Regions from separate parts of the Paenarthrobacter sp. GQ52 genome, predicted to be linked through region 2. Evidence: riboswitches for the same ligand, from Rfam matches in the RefSeq annotation. Region 2 holds a riboswitch; each other region holds the start of a gene.
What was found. Region 2 has a riboswitch for thiamine pyrophosphate ahead of thiO (glycine oxidase ThiO). Riboswitches for the same ligand answer to the same signal wherever they lie in the genome.
Positions count from the first base shown of each region.

Region 1: linked by a shared signal. The riboswitch ahead of thiD (bifunctional hydroxymethylpyrimidine kinase/phosphomethylpyrimidine kinase) and the one ahead of thiO (glycine oxidase ThiO) in region 2 are both predicted to bind thiamine pyrophosphate.
Region 3: linked by a shared signal. The riboswitch ahead of AC6CH8_RS17640 (ECF transporter S component) and the one ahead of thiO (glycine oxidase ThiO) in region 2 are both predicted to bind thiamine pyrophosphate.
Region 4: linked by a shared signal. The riboswitch ahead of thiC (phosphomethylpyrimidine synthase ThiC) and the one ahead of thiO (glycine oxidase ThiO) in region 2 are both predicted to bind thiamine pyrophosphate.

Region 1 covers NZ_JCAXEJ010000009.1:62,665-67,076, forward strand. The annotation lists gene AC6CH8_RS13560 (Rne/Rng family ribonuclease) at 1-1,576, shown strand, start outside; TPP riboswitch at 1,743-1,841, shown strand; gene thiD (bifunctional hydroxymethylpyrimidine kinase/phosphomethylpyrimidine kinase) at 1,832-3,382, shown strand; gene rplU (50S ribosomal protein L21) at 3,758-4,066, shown strand; gene rpmA (50S ribosomal protein L27) at 4,129-4,392, shown strand.
Region 2 covers NZ_JCAXEJ010000003.1:302,538-306,949, reverse strand. The annotation lists gene AC6CH8_RS06880 (RNB domain-containing ribonuclease) at 1-1,074, opposite strand, end outside; gene AC6CH8_RS06875 (ferritin-like fold-containing protein) at 1,116-1,784, shown strand; gene thiE (thiamine phosphate synthase) at 1,815-2,486, opposite strand; TPP riboswitch at 2,514-2,632, shown strand; gene thiO (glycine oxidase ThiO) at 2,625-3,893, shown strand; gene thiS (sulfur carrier protein ThiS) at 3,890-4,126, shown strand; gene AC6CH8_RS06855 (thiazole synthase) at 4,129-4,412, shown strand, end outside.
Region 3 covers NZ_JCAXEJ010000016.1:42,383-46,794, reverse strand. The annotation lists gene AC6CH8_RS17670 (Na+/H+ antiporter subunit D) at 1-419, shown strand, start outside; gene AC6CH8_RS17665 (Na+/H+ antiporter subunit E) at 416-982, shown strand; gene AC6CH8_RS17660 (MrpF/PhaF family protein) at 979-1,257, shown strand; gene mnhG (monovalent cation/H(+) antiporter subunit G) at 1,247-1,639, shown strand; gene AC6CH8_RS17650 (DUF4235 domain-containing protein) at 1,711-1,971, opposite strand; gene AC6CH8_RS17645 (NUDIX hydrolase) at 2,008-2,697, opposite strand; TPP riboswitch at 3,053-3,189, shown strand; gene AC6CH8_RS17640 (ECF transporter S component) at 3,265-3,885, shown strand; gene AC6CH8_RS17635 (ABC transporter ATP-binding protein) at 3,885-4,412, shown strand, end outside.
Region 4 covers NZ_JCAXEJ010000014.1:62,329-66,740, forward strand. The annotation lists gene AC6CH8_RS16660 (hypothetical protein) at 1-22, opposite strand, end outside; gene AC6CH8_RS16665 (VOC family protein) at 109-981, opposite strand; gene AC6CH8_RS16670 (amidohydrolase family protein) at 1,060-2,142, opposite strand; TPP riboswitch at 2,225-2,332, shown strand; gene thiC (phosphomethylpyrimidine synthase ThiC) at 2,328-4,145, shown strand; gene AC6CH8_RS16680 (alpha/beta fold hydrolase) at 4,157-4,412, opposite strand, start outside.

The DNA of each region.
Region 1 (4,412 bases), on a different contig from region 2:
GCAGTGGGAAGGCATCGAAGGACAGGCCTCGTCCACCAAGGTCCTGGCTCCGGAACTGCTCTACGGCGAACCTGACCTCACCATCAAGGTGGTCCGTGACGTCTTCAACGAGGACTTCTCCAAACTGATCGTCTCCGGCGACGACGCCTGGGACACCATCGAGGCTTACGTGACATACGTTGCCCCTGATCTGGTGGGCCGCCTCGAAAAGTGGACCAAGGATCAGGACATCTTCGCCGCCTGGCGCATTGATGAGCAGATCCACAAGGCCCTGGAGCGGAAGGTCTTCCTGCCGTCCGGCGGTTCGTTGGTCATCGACCGCACCGAGGCCATGACTGTGGTGGACGTCAACACCGGCAAGTTCACCGGCAGTGGCGGAAACCTTGAAGAAACCGTCACCAAGAACAACCTGGAAGCGGCCGAAGAAGTTGTTCGCCAGCTTCGTCTGCGCGATATCGGCGGCATTATCGTCATTGACTTCATTGACATGGTCCTTGAATCCAACCGCGACCTCGTCCTCCGCCGCATGGTGGAGTGCCTCGGCCGGGACCGCACCAAGCACCAGGTGGCCGAAGTAACGTCGCTGGGCCTGGTCCAGATGACGCGCAAGCGCATGGGTACCGGCCTCCTTGAGGTCTTCGGTGAGCAGTGCGAGCACTGCGCTGGCCGAGGTGTCGTCACGCACGACGAGCCCGTTGAGCACCGACGCGCCAACGTGGTGGCTGCTGAACATCACCGCCCGCATACGGAAGCGCAGCAGCCTGCTGCGCGGACCGAACGCAAACGCCGCCGCGGCAAGGGCGGGGGACCGGCTGTTGCCGAAGCTCCCGCGCAGGTCCACACCACCACGTCCGCCCCGGCCGCAGCATCCACCACGGCTGAACCGCAGGATCCTGCCCGGATAGCCAAAGCCGAGGCAACCAGGGCCGCCCTGGCGACGATTGCCGCTGCAGCGCACGCCGCACACCTGCACGACGACGAAGTTCACCGTGCAGAGGAGGAAGCGCGGGCGGCAGGCCGGCACGAGCCGGACGCAAGCCCTACAGCCGGCACCGCCGCCAGTAGTGAAGCAGGCAGCGGCGAAGCAGGGACTTCAGCCCGCGATGCTGCAAGCAGGGAAGCAGCAGTCCAGGAAGCAAGATCTACTCCCGTGCTGCGCTTCGGCGGGGAAGAAGTTGCCTTGCCGTTCGTTGAGCACCACGAGGAACCGCAGGCAGCCAAGCCTGCCATGAGCCTGGATCTGCTGGCCGAAGCGTTTTCGCACCTCGGTGCGGCTCCGGCACCCGAGCAGGAAGCCGCTCCGGTTGCAGCCCCGAAGGCTGCTTCTCCGGCAAGGACTGCTGAGGAAGACCCCGAGGCTGCTTCAGCCTCGCGTGGTCGTCGTGGTCGCCGTAACCGGAGTGCCAGCAGGGCCCAGGGCGCGGCCAATGAAACCAGCGTTGAACACCATGAGGCGACAGCGTCGGCCACCCGGGGTTCGGCCCACGAGGCCAAGGCGCCTGTGGAACCGGCCAAGAAGGCACCAAAAGATGAGCCCATCATCCTCGGCGTTGGAGTTCCTGCTTCCGAGCTCTAATCGCGGCGAATAAGTTGAAGAGGGCCCTGCGCTATCTGCCAAACGGCGGGTAGTGCGGGGTCCTTTTGCGTCCGCTCGGCAAGCCAAGCACAGGCTACGTTCAGAGTCACATCCGGGCGTCGGTGTGGCCCGGTTCCCGCGGCGCGTTGCTTCCCGGCTACGCTTGGGGACTGACACGGGGTGCCGGGCGTTGGGCCAGGCTGAGATCCAAACCCGTTGAACCTGTCCGGTTAGCACCGGCGAAGGGATGTCCTCATGACTGCATCATCACATTCATCGGTGTACCCCCTCGACGCTCCGGCTTCGGGCCGTCCAACCCCGCGCATTCTGAGCATTGCCGGCTCGGACCCTTCAGGTGGTGCCGGAATCCAGGCGGACCTGAAGAGCATCGCCGCTTTTGGCGGGTATGGCATGGCTGCCATCACGGCCCTCACCGCGCAAAACACCAGGGAGGTCAGTGCCGTCCACGTCCCTCCCGCGCACTTCCTGCGTCAGCAACTGGAAGCCATTAGTGCCGACATCACCATTGACGCCGTCAAGATCGGAATGCTCGGCGACGCAGCCGTCATCAACGAGGTCCGGGGCTGGCTCGAAGAGGTGAGTCCCGCCGTCGTGGTCCTTGATCCGGTGATGGTGGCCACCAGTGGTGACCGGCTGCTGCGGGAGTCTGCTGAGAAGGCATTGCGTTCGCTGCTGCCTTTGGCCCACCTCATTACGCCGAACCTTCCTGAACTGGCCATGTTGCTGGGGGAGCCCGAGGCAACTGACTGGGCTTCGGCGCTGGACCAGGGCAAACGGCTGGCAGCGGAGTACGGAAACACGGTCCTGGTCAAGGGTGGCCACCTGCCAGGGCCGGAGTGCCCGGATGCGCTGGTGAACACGAGCGGGCTGCTGTCTCAGGACGTGGTCGCAGTGGCAGGTCCCCGGGTTGCAACGCGGAATAGCCACGGTACCGGGTGCTCTCTGTCTTCCGCCTTGGCCACAGTCCAGGCACGAACCGGTGACTGGGAAGTTTCATTGCGGGAAGTCAAGCCGTGGTTGCTAGGGGCATTGCAGGCCTCTGACAGCCTGCACGTGGGTCAAGGCAACGGGCCCGTGAACCACTTCCACCACTTCCAGCAGGCATCCACGCCGGGCGCTTTCGCTGCGGCGATGTGGAACGAAGCCGTCCCCGAACTCGAAGCGATTTACGGGCTCCCGTTTATTCAAGGACTTCAATCCGGCGAGCTGCCGGAACGTGACTTCAATTACTACCTTGCCCAGGACGCCATCTATCTCAATGGGTATTCGAGGGTCCTGGCACGTGCGGGCGCCTTGGCGCCCACGGAGGAAGAACAACTGTTCTGGGCAAAGGCATCACAGCAGTGCCTGGAGGTTGAATCGGAGTTGCACAGGAACTGGTTGAGCACGCGCGAAGCCTCCACGGCAACCGGACCGGTTACCAAGTCCTACGTGGACCATTTACTGGCAACATCCGCCGCCGGCAGCTACGCCGTGGTGCTGGCGGCGATCCTGCCCTGTTATTGGTTGTACGCGGAGGTGGGTCAGCAGCTTCATACGGCATACGTAGACGCCGGCGCGCCGGCGGACCACGCATATGCGGACTGGTTGAAGACCTATGCCGACGAGGATTTCGCGGCGGCAACGCGGAAAGCGATCAACTTCACTGCTGCCGCGGCCGTCGCGGCTTCCGGCACGGAGCGGACTGCGATGATGGATGCTTTCACTCAGTCCTGCCGCTACGAGACGGCGTTTTTCGATGCTCCCAGGCTGTTTGCCCAGGCTTCGTTCACGCGCGCTCAGTAGCTTTCCGGGCACGCACTTGAGGCCAATTGCGGCGACACGTCCGCGCGTCGCTGGCCGGATCGCGTTAATCTCGCTCAAACCCTGTAGGCTGTATGGGCACGGTGCCGGGAGAGTCCGTTACAACTGGTGATGCAAGTCACGAGGTAGCCTCCGGACCCGGCCTCATTTGCAGCTGAAGGTCAAACTAGCGTAATCTTGATCTTCGGTGCTTACGCCAACACTTGGGTTATGCCCCTTGGAATTGTTCATGGGATGACTCGCGGACTTCGATTCAGAAGTCCACGGCGTTGAGGCACAGCGCGAACCAGGGCTGATTCCGGTTCAAGGTTCCGCACGCAAATTTTGTAATAAACGTCGAGAGAAGTGAGTACCCAAGTGGTGTACGCGATTGTCCGCGCAGGCGGCCGCCAAGAAAAAGTTTCCGTTGGAGACTACGTAACGCTGAACCGCGTCCCCGGTGGAGCCGGTAGCACGCTTGAGCTGCCCGCATTGCTCCTGGTTGACGGCGAGAAGGTCACCTCCGCAGCTGCGGAACTGGCCAACGTCAAGGTCACGGCTGAGATCCTCGAGGACCTCCGTGGTCCGAAGATCGTCATCCAGAAGTTCAAGAACAAGACCGGCTACCGGAAGCGTCAGGGTCACCGTCAGGAACTGACCAAGATCAAGATCACCAGCATCGCGTAACTTTCGTTACCCGCTGTTCAGGTTTTTCAGTTTCCCCAGAAATTTAGAGGCAGGCATTTCACATGGCACACAAAAAAGGCGCGAGTTCCACTCGCAACGGTCGTGACTCCAACGCTCAGTACCTGGGCGTCAAGCGTTTCGGTGGTCAGGTAGTTTCCGCTGGCGAGATCATCGTTCGCCAGCGTGGAACCCACTTCCACCCCGGTGCAGGCGTCGGTCGCGGTGGCGACGACACCCTGTTCGCACTGCAGGCCGGTGCGGTTGAGTTTGGTACTCGCCGCGGCCGTCGCGTAGTGAACATTGTTGCTGCTGCAGCTGCAGAGTAACTACAAGTTCTGAACCGGTG
Region 2 (4,412 bases):
AATGAGGCGCCGCAAGGGTGCTGTGGTGTGGGCATAGGGAGCCCCGATAGCTGCTTGGATCACATTGGCCGGAACATCACCGTCAAAGGGCGTGTAGCCTGCACCGCGGAACAACGTTCCGGCCGAATGCAGGATCGCAAGCTGTTTGGGATCGGATGCATCCAGGGTCCGCAGGTATTCGCCGTAGCTGACCTCTCCGTCCCAGGGTTTGCCGAGGGCAGTGGTCTGCCGCTTGAAATGGAGCAGTGACCGATCATCAGGTGCGGGCATGGTGCGCAGGATGCCCACTTTTCCATCGAGCATCATCTGCGCGGCGGCCATGCCGGTCATGAGGGAGATCTGCGCGTTCCAATCCTCAACCGGCAGGGACGGTGCTGCCGCGATTCTGTACCCGCCGCCGTCAGTCGCCTGGACTATCTCCTGTTCCGGCATGTTGAGGCTTGCGCCGCCGCGTTGACGTTCCAGTTCAACGCGCTTCAGGCCCACTTCTTTGAGTAGCTGGAGAACCGGCGGGGCAGTACCGTCGTCGATCTGCTGTTGTGTGCCCTTGTAGCTCAGCTTTGCCCTGCTGCGCACAGTCGCACGGGCAACGGTGACGGCCAAAATTTCAGCTTTCCCGTCCAGGTCGAAATCCCAAACGAACGCGCTGCAATCCTGGTCGGCCAGCAGGCTTCCCGCGTTCTCACTGATGACCTCCGGATGCAGCGGGATCCGCCCGTCAGGGGCGTAGAACGTCTGCCCGCGTTGACGCGTTTCGGTATCCAGCGCGCCGCCGGGAGCCACGAAGGAAGGCACATCGGCGATGGCATAGAGGACCTTGTACCCATCACCGGCCCTTTCAATGAACAGAGCCTGGTCCAGGTCGGTGGACGTCGCGGGGTCGATGGTCACAAAAGGGATATCCCGCAGGTCCTGGGCCGGCAGCTCAAGGGCCTCCACCGCTTCCCGTGCCTCCTCCACAGCTTCTGCCGGGTATTCGCCGGGGAGTTCCAGCTCCGTCCTTAGGGCGGCGAGGGCCGAGGCGAGCTGGTCCGACGAGTCGTCGACGTTGGGCGCAATCCGATGATGTGACACGAAAATCAGGTTAGCCCGAAATGGGCCGATAGTCTTGGATCATGGGCACTTCCCCGGACGCCGCAGCCTATGCCGGGCAACTCTCAGCGGAGTTGCTTGGAGCCATGGCGTATGGCGAACTGTCCGCCTTCGGGCGGCTCTCCCTGGATTCCCGCTATGCACCCACGCTTCACGACAGGTCAGTGCTCGCGAAGATCGCAGTGGGGGCCTACGGAAACTTCGCCCTCCTCAACGACCGCCTGTCGGAGATGGGTCTGGATCCCGAACGTGCCATGCTGCCGTTTCAGCGCTCCTTCGATCACTTCCACGAGCGCACCAAGCCGGGGGACTGGTTCGAATCCGTGATGAAGGCCTATGTCATCGATACTGTGTCATCGGATTTCTATAGGGCTGTCTCGATGTTCCTCGACCCGACAACGCAGCATTTCGTTGAGCGCGTTGCTTCACCCGATCAGGCCACGGAAGTCCTTCGCGTCCTGCTCAGGCGGGCCTTGGCAGATGACCCGCGCCTCGCTTCGCGATTGGCGCTGTGGGGCCGCCGCTTGGTGGGGGAAGCGCTGACGCAGGCGCAACGCGTGGGCATGGAACACCCCCTGCTGGGGCCGATGCTGAAAAGCGGCGGGGACACGCGTGCCGCGGCGAAAAGGCTGACGACGGAGCTCGCCGAAAAGCACGCCCGCCGGATGACTGGCCTCGGCCTGACCGCCTAGCCCGCGGATCGCGCGGAACCTCCGGCTTCCCTAGACGGAATCCAAGGCTTCCAGCAGCGACTTGGCCGCCGCCGTCGGGTCCGGTGCCGCTGTGATGGCGCGGACCACCACGATCCGGCCGGCGCCCGCTTTCACAACCTGTTCAACGTTGCTGAGATCGATGCCACCAATGGCGAACCAAGGGAGGGTCACACCGTCGCCCGAGCGCTTGACCGCTTCTGCGGCATATGTGACCAGGTCCAAACCGACAGCAGCGCGACCGGGTTTGGTGGGTGTTGCCCAGACCGGACCCACGCAGAAATAGTCCAGTCCCAGGGGCCCTTGGGAGGTGGCCACAGCGGCATCGATTTGTTCGGTTGTGTGGGTGGAGAGGCCTATGCCGGTGGCGTTCGGCAGGAGGGTCCGGGCTGCAGTCAGGGGCAGGTCCTTTTGCCCGATGTGGAAGACGGGAGCCCCGGAAATGCTGGCAACATCGGCCCGGTCGTTGACCGCCCAAAGCCGTCCGTGCCGTTGTGCGACGCTCCGCAGGACGGTCAACATCTCCAGTTCCTCGGCAGCTTCCAGCGTCTTGTCGCGGAGTTGGATGATGTCCACACCGCCTTCGAAAGCGGCGTCCACAAAGTCCTCAAAATCGCCCTGCTCCTTACGGGCATCGGTGCACAGGTAAAGGCGGGCGGAGGCAAGAGCGTCAGGCTGAGTCATGGGAACCAGAGTAGTTCCTCTAAACTGGGCTCGTACTGCGGGAGCCGCGACATTCGTCATATGACTGTCCGGCTGAGAGGGCTTCAGCGCCGACCGCTTGACCTGATCCGGCTAGTACCGGCGTAGGGAAGGAAACGAATGGCAGATTCCCGCCATACCCGCCTCCAGGCAGACGTTGCCGTCATTGGTGGCGGCGTCATCGGCCTCGGCATCGCTCACGAAGCCCGGCGATTGGGCCGTTCAGTTGCGCTGATCGACCCCGCTCCCGCTTCCGGCGCGTCCTTCGCAGCGGCAGGCATGCTTGCACCCGTCAGCGAACTCCATTACCAGGAAGAAGACCTTCTTGAGTTAATGCTTGAGTCTTCCCAGCTCTGGCCCTCCTTCGTGGACGGCCTGCATAAAGGCGCGGAGGACAACGGATATCGCACGACGCCGACCCTCGCCGTGGGTGCCGACGCAGCCGACCGCCGGGCGCTCGCAGACTTAAGGTCGGTCCAGCTTGCGGCTGGCCTGGAAGTCGAACCTATCGCTCTGCGGGACGCGAGGCAGCGTGAGCCGCTCCTCAGCCCGCAGATCTCCTGTGCTTTCGATATACCTGCCGACCACCAAGTCGATCCAAGGAAACTCGCGGCATGCCTCCTGGCAGGACTGGCAGCCCATTCGCCCAATGACAGTTCCTGGGTGTCGGGAGCCGATGACGGATTCGCCATTGCTTCCAGGGCGCGCGGTTTGCTGTGGGAAGGCGGGCGTGTCACAGGCGTGGCACTGGACTCAGGAGTCACCGTTCACGCCGGAGAAACGGTGGTGGCCAACGGGCTCGGGGCGTCCCAACTCTCCGGTCTCCCTGAGGGCCTCACGCTTCCCGTAAGGCCGGTCTACGGGGACATCCTCCGGCTTCGCGTCCCCGATCACTTGCGGCCCTTGGTCACATCAACGATTCGCGGGATGGTTCGCGGGGTACCGGTTTACATCGTGCCCCGGGACGACGGAACTGTGGTGATTGGAGCCACGCAACGCGAAGACGGGTTGTCAGCCTCTTCCAACGCGGTCTCGGCGGGTGGCGTTTACCAATTGCTGAGGGACGCCCAAGTATTGGTCCCCGCAGTGGCTGAACTGGAACTCCTTGAAGCAACCGCCCGCGCCCGGCCCGGAACTCCGGACAACGCTCCACTGCTCGGACGGGTCGGTGTTTCCAACGGTGACATCGACGGCCTGGTGGTTGCCACAGGATTCTTCCGCCACGGAGTCCTCCTGACTCCGGTGGCCGCCAAGATCGTGGGGGAACTCCTCAAAGGCTCCACGGACTCCCGGTGGGCCCCCTTCCTGCCCCATCGTTTCGCGGGCAACGCCCCTGTTGCCCGAGCACTTACACCAGCAGCCCGAACCACCACCAAGGAAACAGCATGAACATCAAAGTGAACGGAACCGACCACGCAGTCTCTGACGACGCATCCGTCAGTACCCTCGTCACCGCCGTCACCGGTCGCGCCTTGGACCCTCGCGGACAAGCGGCCGACGGCGGCAAGCTGGGAGTCGCTGTCGCACGCAATTCCGAGGTCGTGCCGCGCAGCCAATGGGCCGTGACAGCGCTCTCCGACGGAGACGAACTTGAACTCGTAACAGCAGTCCAGGGAGGCTAATCATGACAACAGCAAACGTTGACGTTCGCACCGACGCACTGGTGATCGACGGCGTCGAATTCGGTTCCCGCCTCATCATGGGTACCGGAGGCGCGCCGAGCCTCGATGGCTTGGGAGCAGCGCTCCTCGCTTCGGGGACCGAGCTCACCACGGTGGCGATGCGTCGCTATTCACCCGCCGAAACGGGCTCGCTGTTCCAGCTGCTGGTGGACCATGACATCCGCGTGCTACCCAATACTGCTGGTTGTTTCACGGCCAAGGACGCCGTGATGACTGCTGAACTGGC
Region 3 (4,412 bases), on a different contig from region 2:
TGCAGGCCGGCGTGGAGTTGGGGACACCCTTGGCAATCGTGCTGGTGGTGGGTGGCGTTGTCACCAGCCTCCTGACATTGCTGGCCATCGCCCGTGTCTGGAACAGGGCGTTCTGGCGCAAACCCGAGGACGCAGAATACCCGGACCCTGTGCTGATGACCCCCGGCAATGTGGGTGTCCTGCCCCGCACCATGGTTGGCTCCACGGCGGGTCTGGTGGTGTTCGGGGTGGCGCTCACTGTATTCGCGGGGCCGCTCTTCAAAGTTGCTGACGGTTCCGCCGGGATCATGCTGGACCGCTCAGCGTACATCCACTCGGTCCTGGGCGATTCCGTTGAGGTGCCGCCGTTGGCACAAACAGACGAACCGCGGACGGGCGAAGCACCGTCAGCTGAGACACAGCCGGGTGATGCCAAGTGAGCCGAAAACCCATTTCCTTCCGCACGGAGTTGCCGCTCCTCGTCTGGTTGGTCATCGTGTGGGGCGCGCTGTGGCGGGACTTCAGCCCGGGCAACCTGTTGTTCGGTGCCCTGATCGCCGTGCTGGTGGCCAAACTGTTCTACCTCCCGCCCGTGGAGCTCAGTGGCAGGTTCAACATTCTGCGCGCTATTCCCTTCGCTCTGATGTTCCTCGGCAAAGTGGTGGCAGCGAGCTTCCTGGTTCTGTACCTGGCTGTAGCCAAAGGACCCACGGTGCGTAGCGCCGTCGTCGCCGTTCCGTTGCGGAGCCATTCAGACCTGATGGTGACAGCCACCGGGCACGTGATCTCGTTGATCCCGGGTTCACTGGTGGTGGAAGTGGACCGCTCAACGTCCACGCTGTACCTGCACGCGCTCAACATTTATGAGGAAGCGGACATCGACAAGATCCGCGAGGAAACCCAAGTCATTGAGGCGAGATTGATCCGCATCATGGGCACGCGCGAAGAAGTCGCAGCCCTCAATGCAGAACAGCGCCCGGGAATGGAAGGGGCAACGCTATGAAGGAAATCGTTCTCGTGGCAACGGCTGTAATCCTTAGCCTCGCCGCGGCAGGGGCAATTGTCCGGATCGCGATCGGTCCGTCCTTGCTGGATAGGGTTCTGGCATCGGATGTCTTGCTGGCGATCCTGGGTGCCGCCCTGGCAATCGACATGGCAATGAACAAGCACCTTAACAACTTGATGCTGCTGGTGGCCCTCGCGGTGATCGGGTTCATTGGCTCGGTGACCGTGGCCCGGTTCGTAGCCGAACGGAGGGAGCAGAGCAATGAGTCCTGATGCCACCGGCTTGGATTTTGTGATCGACGCCGTCACTGCACTGTTCCTGGTGGTGGGCGCACTGATGTCCCTCGGCGCCGCTATTGGCTTGTTGAGATTTCCGGACCTCATGAGCCGCATGCACGCGGCCACCAAGCCGCAGGTTCTGGGGTTGTTCCTCATGCTGGCTGCGATCGGCCTCCAGATGCGGACCTGGTGGGTATGGCCAGTCCTTCTGGTGGCGTGGATTTTCCAGCTCCTGACGGCCCCGGTTTCCGCTCACATGGTGGGCCGCTCCGCCTACCGCACCAAGCACGGGCATCGCGAAATGCTCACCAAGGATGAACTTGAAGCGGTTGTGCAGCGGGCGGCCGCGGGGCAAGAGCCCGGGAGCCAGCGCTAGGAGCAGCAGAAACAACGAACGCCGGGACTACCCTTATGGGTGATCCCGGCGTTGTGTTGTGGTGCGGTTGCCTAGACGATGTCGTGGGTCTTGGCGAAGCGTGCAATGGCGCGCTGCGTGCCCCTGCTCGCCAGGACCTGGATGAGTGTGCTGACGAAGGCTGAAATCAGCGCGAAAGTCAGGGCCGAGCGAAGACTCGATTCCATGTCGTCGTTGCCCAAGGGTGGCTTGTTGCCCGTGGCCTTTTCCCACCCTTTGTTGACAAGTTTGGTACCTACGAAGCCTGCTCCGAGACTTACACCGGCGCCGATCAGCTTGAAGAAGAGGTTCATGCTCCCAGCCTAACCGGCTCCAGCTCGTTCCAAGCGCTAGCGGCGGTTTTCCCGCTCCTTGAGGAACGCAGCCATGGAGCCGACAGGTGCCAGAACCGGAACAACATCGTGTTCGGCCGACCAAAGAACATCCACTGTGGCGAACCCGGCGATTTCTTTGAGCAGGTAGTACGTGGGCGGCATCAGCTTCAGGGTGCCCGCGGCCTCCGCCGCAAGAATGTCCGCTACCGGCATCCACAGCGATTGCCAGGCCTCCGTGGTCTGGTGCCGGGGTTCGGCCCCCGGGGAGGGCTTGGCAACAAAAAAGTAGGTGTCGAATCGCTTGGGCATGTCTGTCGGTGTGATCCAGTTGGCCCACGGGCGGAGGTCAGAGGCATCGATGCTGAGCCCGGCTTCCTCCTTGACTTCACGGATTGCGGCGGAAAGCACCGTTCCGGCGTTCTTGGTGGCTTCGCCCGCGCCACTGCAGATGGAGCTCTGCTGCCAGTCCGCCGCGTGGCGTTGAAGCAGGTCCGAGGGGTAGTCCCAGCCGGACTCGTCCGCGGCATCCACCCGCCCACCGGGGAAGACCACCATGCCGGCGGCGAAGTCCATGGTGCTCACCCTGTGCTGGACAAAGGCTTCGAGTCCGCCCGGGGCGTCACGGAGGAGGATGACGCTCGCGGCCAGGCGCGGCTGGGGCACTTCTGTGGGAAGGGGGAGGTCTTGCTGGGGAAGGTCAGTCATGAAGGTGCCCCTTTGCCGCGGTGGATTCTGCTGGTTCATTCTCTCAGGTCTCGTTGTGAGGCCTGGTGTGCAGGGAATGGCGTGGGGGATGGGTGCAGAGCGGGCCTCGCAACGCGCCCCCGTCTCGTTGTGGGGCCTGGTGTGCAGGGAATGGTGTGGGATAAGGGTGCTGAGTGGGCCTCGCAACGCGCCCCCGTCTCGTTGTGAGGCCTGGTGTGCAGGGAATGGTGTGGGGTAAGCGTGCAGAGCGGGCCTCGCAACGCACCACCACTGCCGATTGTGACCGCCTGCCGGCAACAGACCAACACCCGCCACAGACTCAGGTGTAAACTGAACCAGCCCATCAGGGCAGATTTGATAACGACAGGGGAGCGCCGCCGTCGGACTCTGCAGAGATGCAGGAGACGCGAGGGCGCTGAGAGTGCGGACAGCCGCAGACCCTCGAACCTGATCCGGTTAGTACCGGCGCAAGGGAGTCGAGCTTCTCAGAGTGTCCGGATCCGGGCGGCGCAGGCCAGCCGGATTCCGGGGAGCACTTTCCCCTCCTGTAACCTCAGGAGGCAGAAAATGACCACGGTAAACGTGAAGAAGACCAGTTATAACTGGCGTGTTGTAGACATCGTTGTGGCGGCCTTGATCGCCATCGCGGGAGGCGTGATCTTCTGGGCATGGTCCCAAGGCGCCGCACTGGTATCCATCCCCATGAACGCGACGTATCCGCCTCTCACCGGCCTGATTGCCGGCGGCTGGATGATCCCCGCGGTCCTGGGCATGCTCATTATCCGCAAGCCGGGTGCAGCCCTGTTCTGTGAGACTGTTGCCGCCACCGGTGAGCTCATCCTGGGTTCGCAGTACGGCACCACCGTGCTCATCTCCGGCGTTCTGCAGGGCCTGGGCGCGGAACTCATCTTTGCCGCCGTCCGGTACAAGAAGTTCAACCTGCCCACTGCCCTCCTCGCCGGTGCGGGCGCGGGCCTCTTCTGCGGCCTGAACGACTCCTTCCTCCCGTGGGGTTGGAACATCGCCTATGAAGCCGTCGACAAGCTGGCCTACATCACCTTCACCACAATTTCCGGCGCAATCATCGCGGGCGCACTCTCCTGGGTGGCGACACGCGGCCTGGCCAAGACCGGCGTGCTGAGTTCCTTCGCCTCGCGCAAGGCCGCTTCGGAGCCCGTCTTCAGCTGATGTCGGCCACGCAAAGCGGCACGGTGAGGCCTGCCGCCATCTCAGCCGAGGGCTGGGGTTGGCGGCATGCCGGCCGTGCCCAAGCTGCCATTCAGGGCCTCGACCTTCGGATCGAACCCGGGGAGCGCGTACTGCTGCTCGGACCTTCGGGTGCCGGCAAATCCACGCTCCTTCATGCCCTCGCCGGGGTGCTGGGGGATGAGGAAGATGACTCGGATGAGACCGGCTCCCTGCTGATCGACGGCGTGGCGCCCCGCGAGCAGCGTGGACGCGCGGGACTGATGCAGCAGGACCCCGAGACGCAGGTGGTTTTGTCGAGGGTTGGCGACGACGTTGCCTTCGGTGCAGAGAACCTTGCCGTGCCGCGGGACGAGATTTGGTCCCGTGTCCATGAAGCGCTCGACGACGTCGGGTTGCGTACCGCTGCCGGCGGAGGTCTGGCGTTGGATCACCCGACGGCGGCGCTCTCAGGCGGTCAGAAGCAGCGCCTTGCGCTTGCGGGCATTTTGGCGATGCGGCCCGGGCTG
Region 4 (4,412 bases), on a different contig from region 2:
AGCCCATGGAGAGTACTCTCATTCCTTCGTGCTGACGGGGCGGCGGCACGAATCCGAATGGCTCCGTGCCGTCACTGCCCAGCCTAGTGCAGGAGAAGCGGCAAGCTGCTAGCGGACGGCAACCCGCAGCTTGTTCCGCCAAGGGTCCTTAAACTGAAGCTCGGCCCCGGTGTGCTGATGCTGCACTCCTGCAACCTTCAGTCGATCCGCCAACGCTGCGACGTCGTCACTTCCGGGCACTTCGATCAGAACCTCCCCGAGTCCGAGAGTGTCCTTTCGGGGGCCGGCTCCGCGGCTGTTCCAGACGTTCATGGCCATGTGATGGTGGTAGCCGCCGGCGGAAACGAACAACGCCTGGCCATGCCAGCCTGCGGTCCGCTCGAAGCCGAGGGTCTCCACATAGAACTTTTGCGCAGTTTCGACGTCACCCACCTGCAAGTGCACGTGCCCGATCCCGGCAGCGGCCTCGCGTTGACCCGTCACTGCAGCTTCACTCAGGTGCTGCTGGAGGAAGCGCTGCGGAGGCAAGGCCACATTGTCCATCACAACATTGCTGCCGTCCCACTGCCAGAGCTCACGCGGCTTGTCGTAGTAAAGCTCAATTCCGTTGCCTTCGGGGTCAGTGAAGTAGAACGCTTCGCTCACCAGGTGGTCGGCGCTGCCTGCGAAAGCACGAGGTTCGTACTCCGCTGCCGTAGCAATAGTCGCGGCCAGCGACGGCTGATCCTGGAACAGGATTGCTGTGTGGAACAGACCGGCCTCTCCCCGCCCGGGAATCTGCAGTCCCGCAGCGGGGGCAAGGTGGACAATGGGCTTAGCTACGCGTCCGAGGTACAGGCCACCATCCTGCTCAGCCACGACTTCCAGGCCAAGTGCTCGCTGATAGTAGTCGCTCATGACCTTCATGTCGCCCACCTTGAGCATGACGGTGCCCATGGTGAGTTCGGCAGGCAGAAGATCCTGGCTGAATGATGAGGTCATGTGAAGCTCCCGGTTCTGAGGTGGCCGCGCATCGGCACCTTCTTACCTATCTAAATTACTTGAAGCTTCAATTTATTCCTAACGAACGACATTACCCCTGAGCACGACGTGTTTGAGCGCCGCGATGGTACCCGGATGACGGCGTGGATCGTCACTGCAAAGCACGACGTCGGCACTTGCGCCTTCGCTGATGCCCTCGACTCCCAGCCACTCACGGGCGCCCCAGGCGGCGGCGTGCAGGACCGCCGCCGGCGGAAGGCCGGCGTCGTGCAGTTCCATCATTTCGTCCGCAATCCTGCCGTGTTTGATCACGCTACCGGCGTCGGTACCGGCATAGACGGAAACCCCCGCTTCGAAGGCCTCCAGCACACGCTCGCGACGACGCTCCCAGAGACGCATCATGTGGTCCGCGTACTCCGGAAACTTCGGCGCTGCCTGGGCTGCGATATCCGGGAAGGTAGCGATGTTGACCAGGGTGGGGACGATGGGCACTGACTGTTCCACCAAACGGGGAAGGTGCCGCGAAAGGAGTCCGGTGGCGTGCTCTATGCAGTCGATATTGGCGTCGAGCATGTCATCGATGGTGTCCTCACCGAAACAATGCGCGGTGACCCTTGCTCCCTCATCGTGGGCCGCGGAAATGGCTTCCTTGACGGTCTTCGCGGGGAACGAGGCAGCGAGGTCTCCAACGCCGCGATCGATCCAGTCGCCCACAAGTTTCACCCAGCCATCTCCGTCACGGGCTTCCTTTCGGACCGTTTCCACTAGTTCCCGCGGCTCAATTTCATGACCCAAACCGCGAAGATAACGCCGGCTCCGGGCGATATGCCGACCCGACCTGATCAGTCGCGGCAGGTCCGTTCGTTGCTGCACCCAGCGGGTGTCGGCGGGCGATCCGCAATCGCGGATCAGCAGCGTTCCGGCGTTGAGGTCTGCTTGGGCCTGGGCGAGCGTTGCCTGTTCATCCACCGCTCCTCCAAGGCCGAGTCCGATGTGACAGTGGGCATCAACCAAACCTGGCAGGACCCAGCCATCCAATATCCTGTCCGGCGTCGCACCGGGACGCTCAAACGTCAGTATGCCGTCTACGGACCACAGCCCATGGCGCTCTTCGTCTGCCGATACGAGCGCAGGTCCGCTGAATTCGATGATGTTGGCCATGGCAAAAGCGTAGCGGGGCGGCGTGCTGGAGCCTGGTGCCTGCATGTGACTGGGAGCCCGCCGGGAGCTGTGGTAGCTTCGTCTACGACCACACGGGGGCCCCTGCAGGGGCTGAGATCGGACTGACGCAGTCTGCGACCGTTGAACCTGTCCGGGTAATGCCGGCGAAGGAAGTGAGTATTCCCTTGAGCACCACAGAAACACAGCACAGCCCTGCCCAAAACCAGACGAATACTGTCCAAAATACGGCGGAAACTGTAACGCAATCCCTGAAGTCCCATTCGTTGGCTTGGCTGGAAGACCCAGGTAACGGCATACGGGTCCCCGTCACGGAGATCGCCTTGGAGCCTTCTCCCAATGGGCAAGCAAACAAACCTCTGCAGGTATACCGAACAGCGGGCCCCGGAAGCGATCCCGTGGTGGGCCTGGAGCCTTTCCGTGCACCATGGATCGAATCCCGCGGAGACACGGAGGCTTATTCGGGGCGGGAAAGGAACCTGCTCGACGACGGTAAGTCCGCGGTTCGGCGTGGAGCCGCGTCAGCGGAGTGGAAGGGTGCGCAACCGGTGCCGCGCCGCGCCGTCGCGGGTAAGACCGTCACGCAAATGCACTACGCGAAACAAGGCGTCGTGACTCCGGAGATGCAGTTCGTTGCGTTGCGGGAGAACTGTGACGTTGAGCTGGTCCGCAGCGAAGTCGCCGCGGGAAGGGCAATTATTCCGAACAACATCAACCACCCTGAATCCGAGCCGATGATCATTGGCAAGGCATTCTTGGTCAAGATCAACGCCAACATCGGCAACTCGGCAGTCACCAGCTCCATTGCAGAGGAAGTGGACAAACTGCAGTGGGCAGCCCAGTGGGGCGCTGACACGGTGATGGACCTCTCCACCGGAGATGACATCCACACCACTCGCGAGTGGATCATCCGCAACTCGCCCGTTCCGATCGGAACAGTGCCTATTTACCAGGCACTTGAGAAGGTAAACGGGGAGGCCAACCAGCTGACGTGGGAGATCTTCCGCGATACCGTGATCGAGCAATGCGAGCAGGGTGTGGACTATATGACCATCCACGCTGGCGTTCTGCTGAGGTACGTGCCCTTGACCGCCAACCGCGTCACGGGCATCGTTTCCCGCGGCGGATCGATTATGGCCGGATGGTGCCTGGCACACCACCAGGAGAACTTCCTCTACACGCACTTTGACGAGTTGTGCGAAATCTTCGCCAAATACGATGTCGCATTCTCCCTGGGTGACGGTCTCCGCCCGGGTTCCATCGCCGACGCCAACGACGCCGCGCAGTTCGCCGAGCTTGATACGCTCGCGGAGCTGACGCAGCGGGCGTGGGATTTCGACGTCCAGGTCATGGTGGAGGGACCCGGGCACATTCCCTTCCATCTGGTGCGGGAAAATGTGGAGCGTCAGCAGGAACTCTGCAAGGGTGCGCCGTTCTACACGTTGGGGCCGCTGGTTACCGATATCGCCCCCGGCTATGACCACATCACTTCAGCAATCGGCGCCACGGAAATTGCCCGCTACGGCACCGCGATGCTCTGCTACGTGACCCCCAAGGAGCACCTGGGGCTTCCCAACAAGGACGACGTCAAGACCGGTGTCATCACGTATAAGATCGCGGCTCACGCAGCGGACCTCGCCAAGGGACATCCGGGGGCCCATGAGCGTGATGATGCTCTTTCCAAGGCACGGTTCGAGTTCCGCTGGAGGGACCAGTTCGCTTTGTCCCTTGACCCGGTCACGGCAGAATCCTTCCACGACGAGACCCTGCCCGCCGAGCCGGCGAAGACCGCGCATTTCTGCTCCATGTGCGGCCCCAAGTTCTGTTCGATGCGCATCAGCCAGGACATCCGTGACGAGTATGGTTCGGCAGAGTCGCAGGCCGCAATCGCCGGGATGTACAGCGGGATGCGGGAAAAGAGCGAGGAGTTCCTGGCCTCCGGCGGAAAGGTCTACCTGCCGGAGCTTCAGGTCCAACGAACCTAAACGGAAGCAGTTCAGGAAGCCTGAGCTGACATGGTTCGTCCGACGTCCGCGATGAATGAGCGGATTGCCTGGTCGCCATCAACTGAATCCTGGGGCCGGTGTCCACCCGCTGCCACGCGGCGGAGGGCGCCGGTCTCCTGGAGATAGCCGGCGATTTCCTCGTACAGGGGCTCCCAACCGCCAGTGAGAACCAGCGTGGGAACGCCCGGCACAATGTGAAGTGGAGCCTCCCATGGCGGTGCTTGGAGCCGGAGCCTGTGTGCTGAC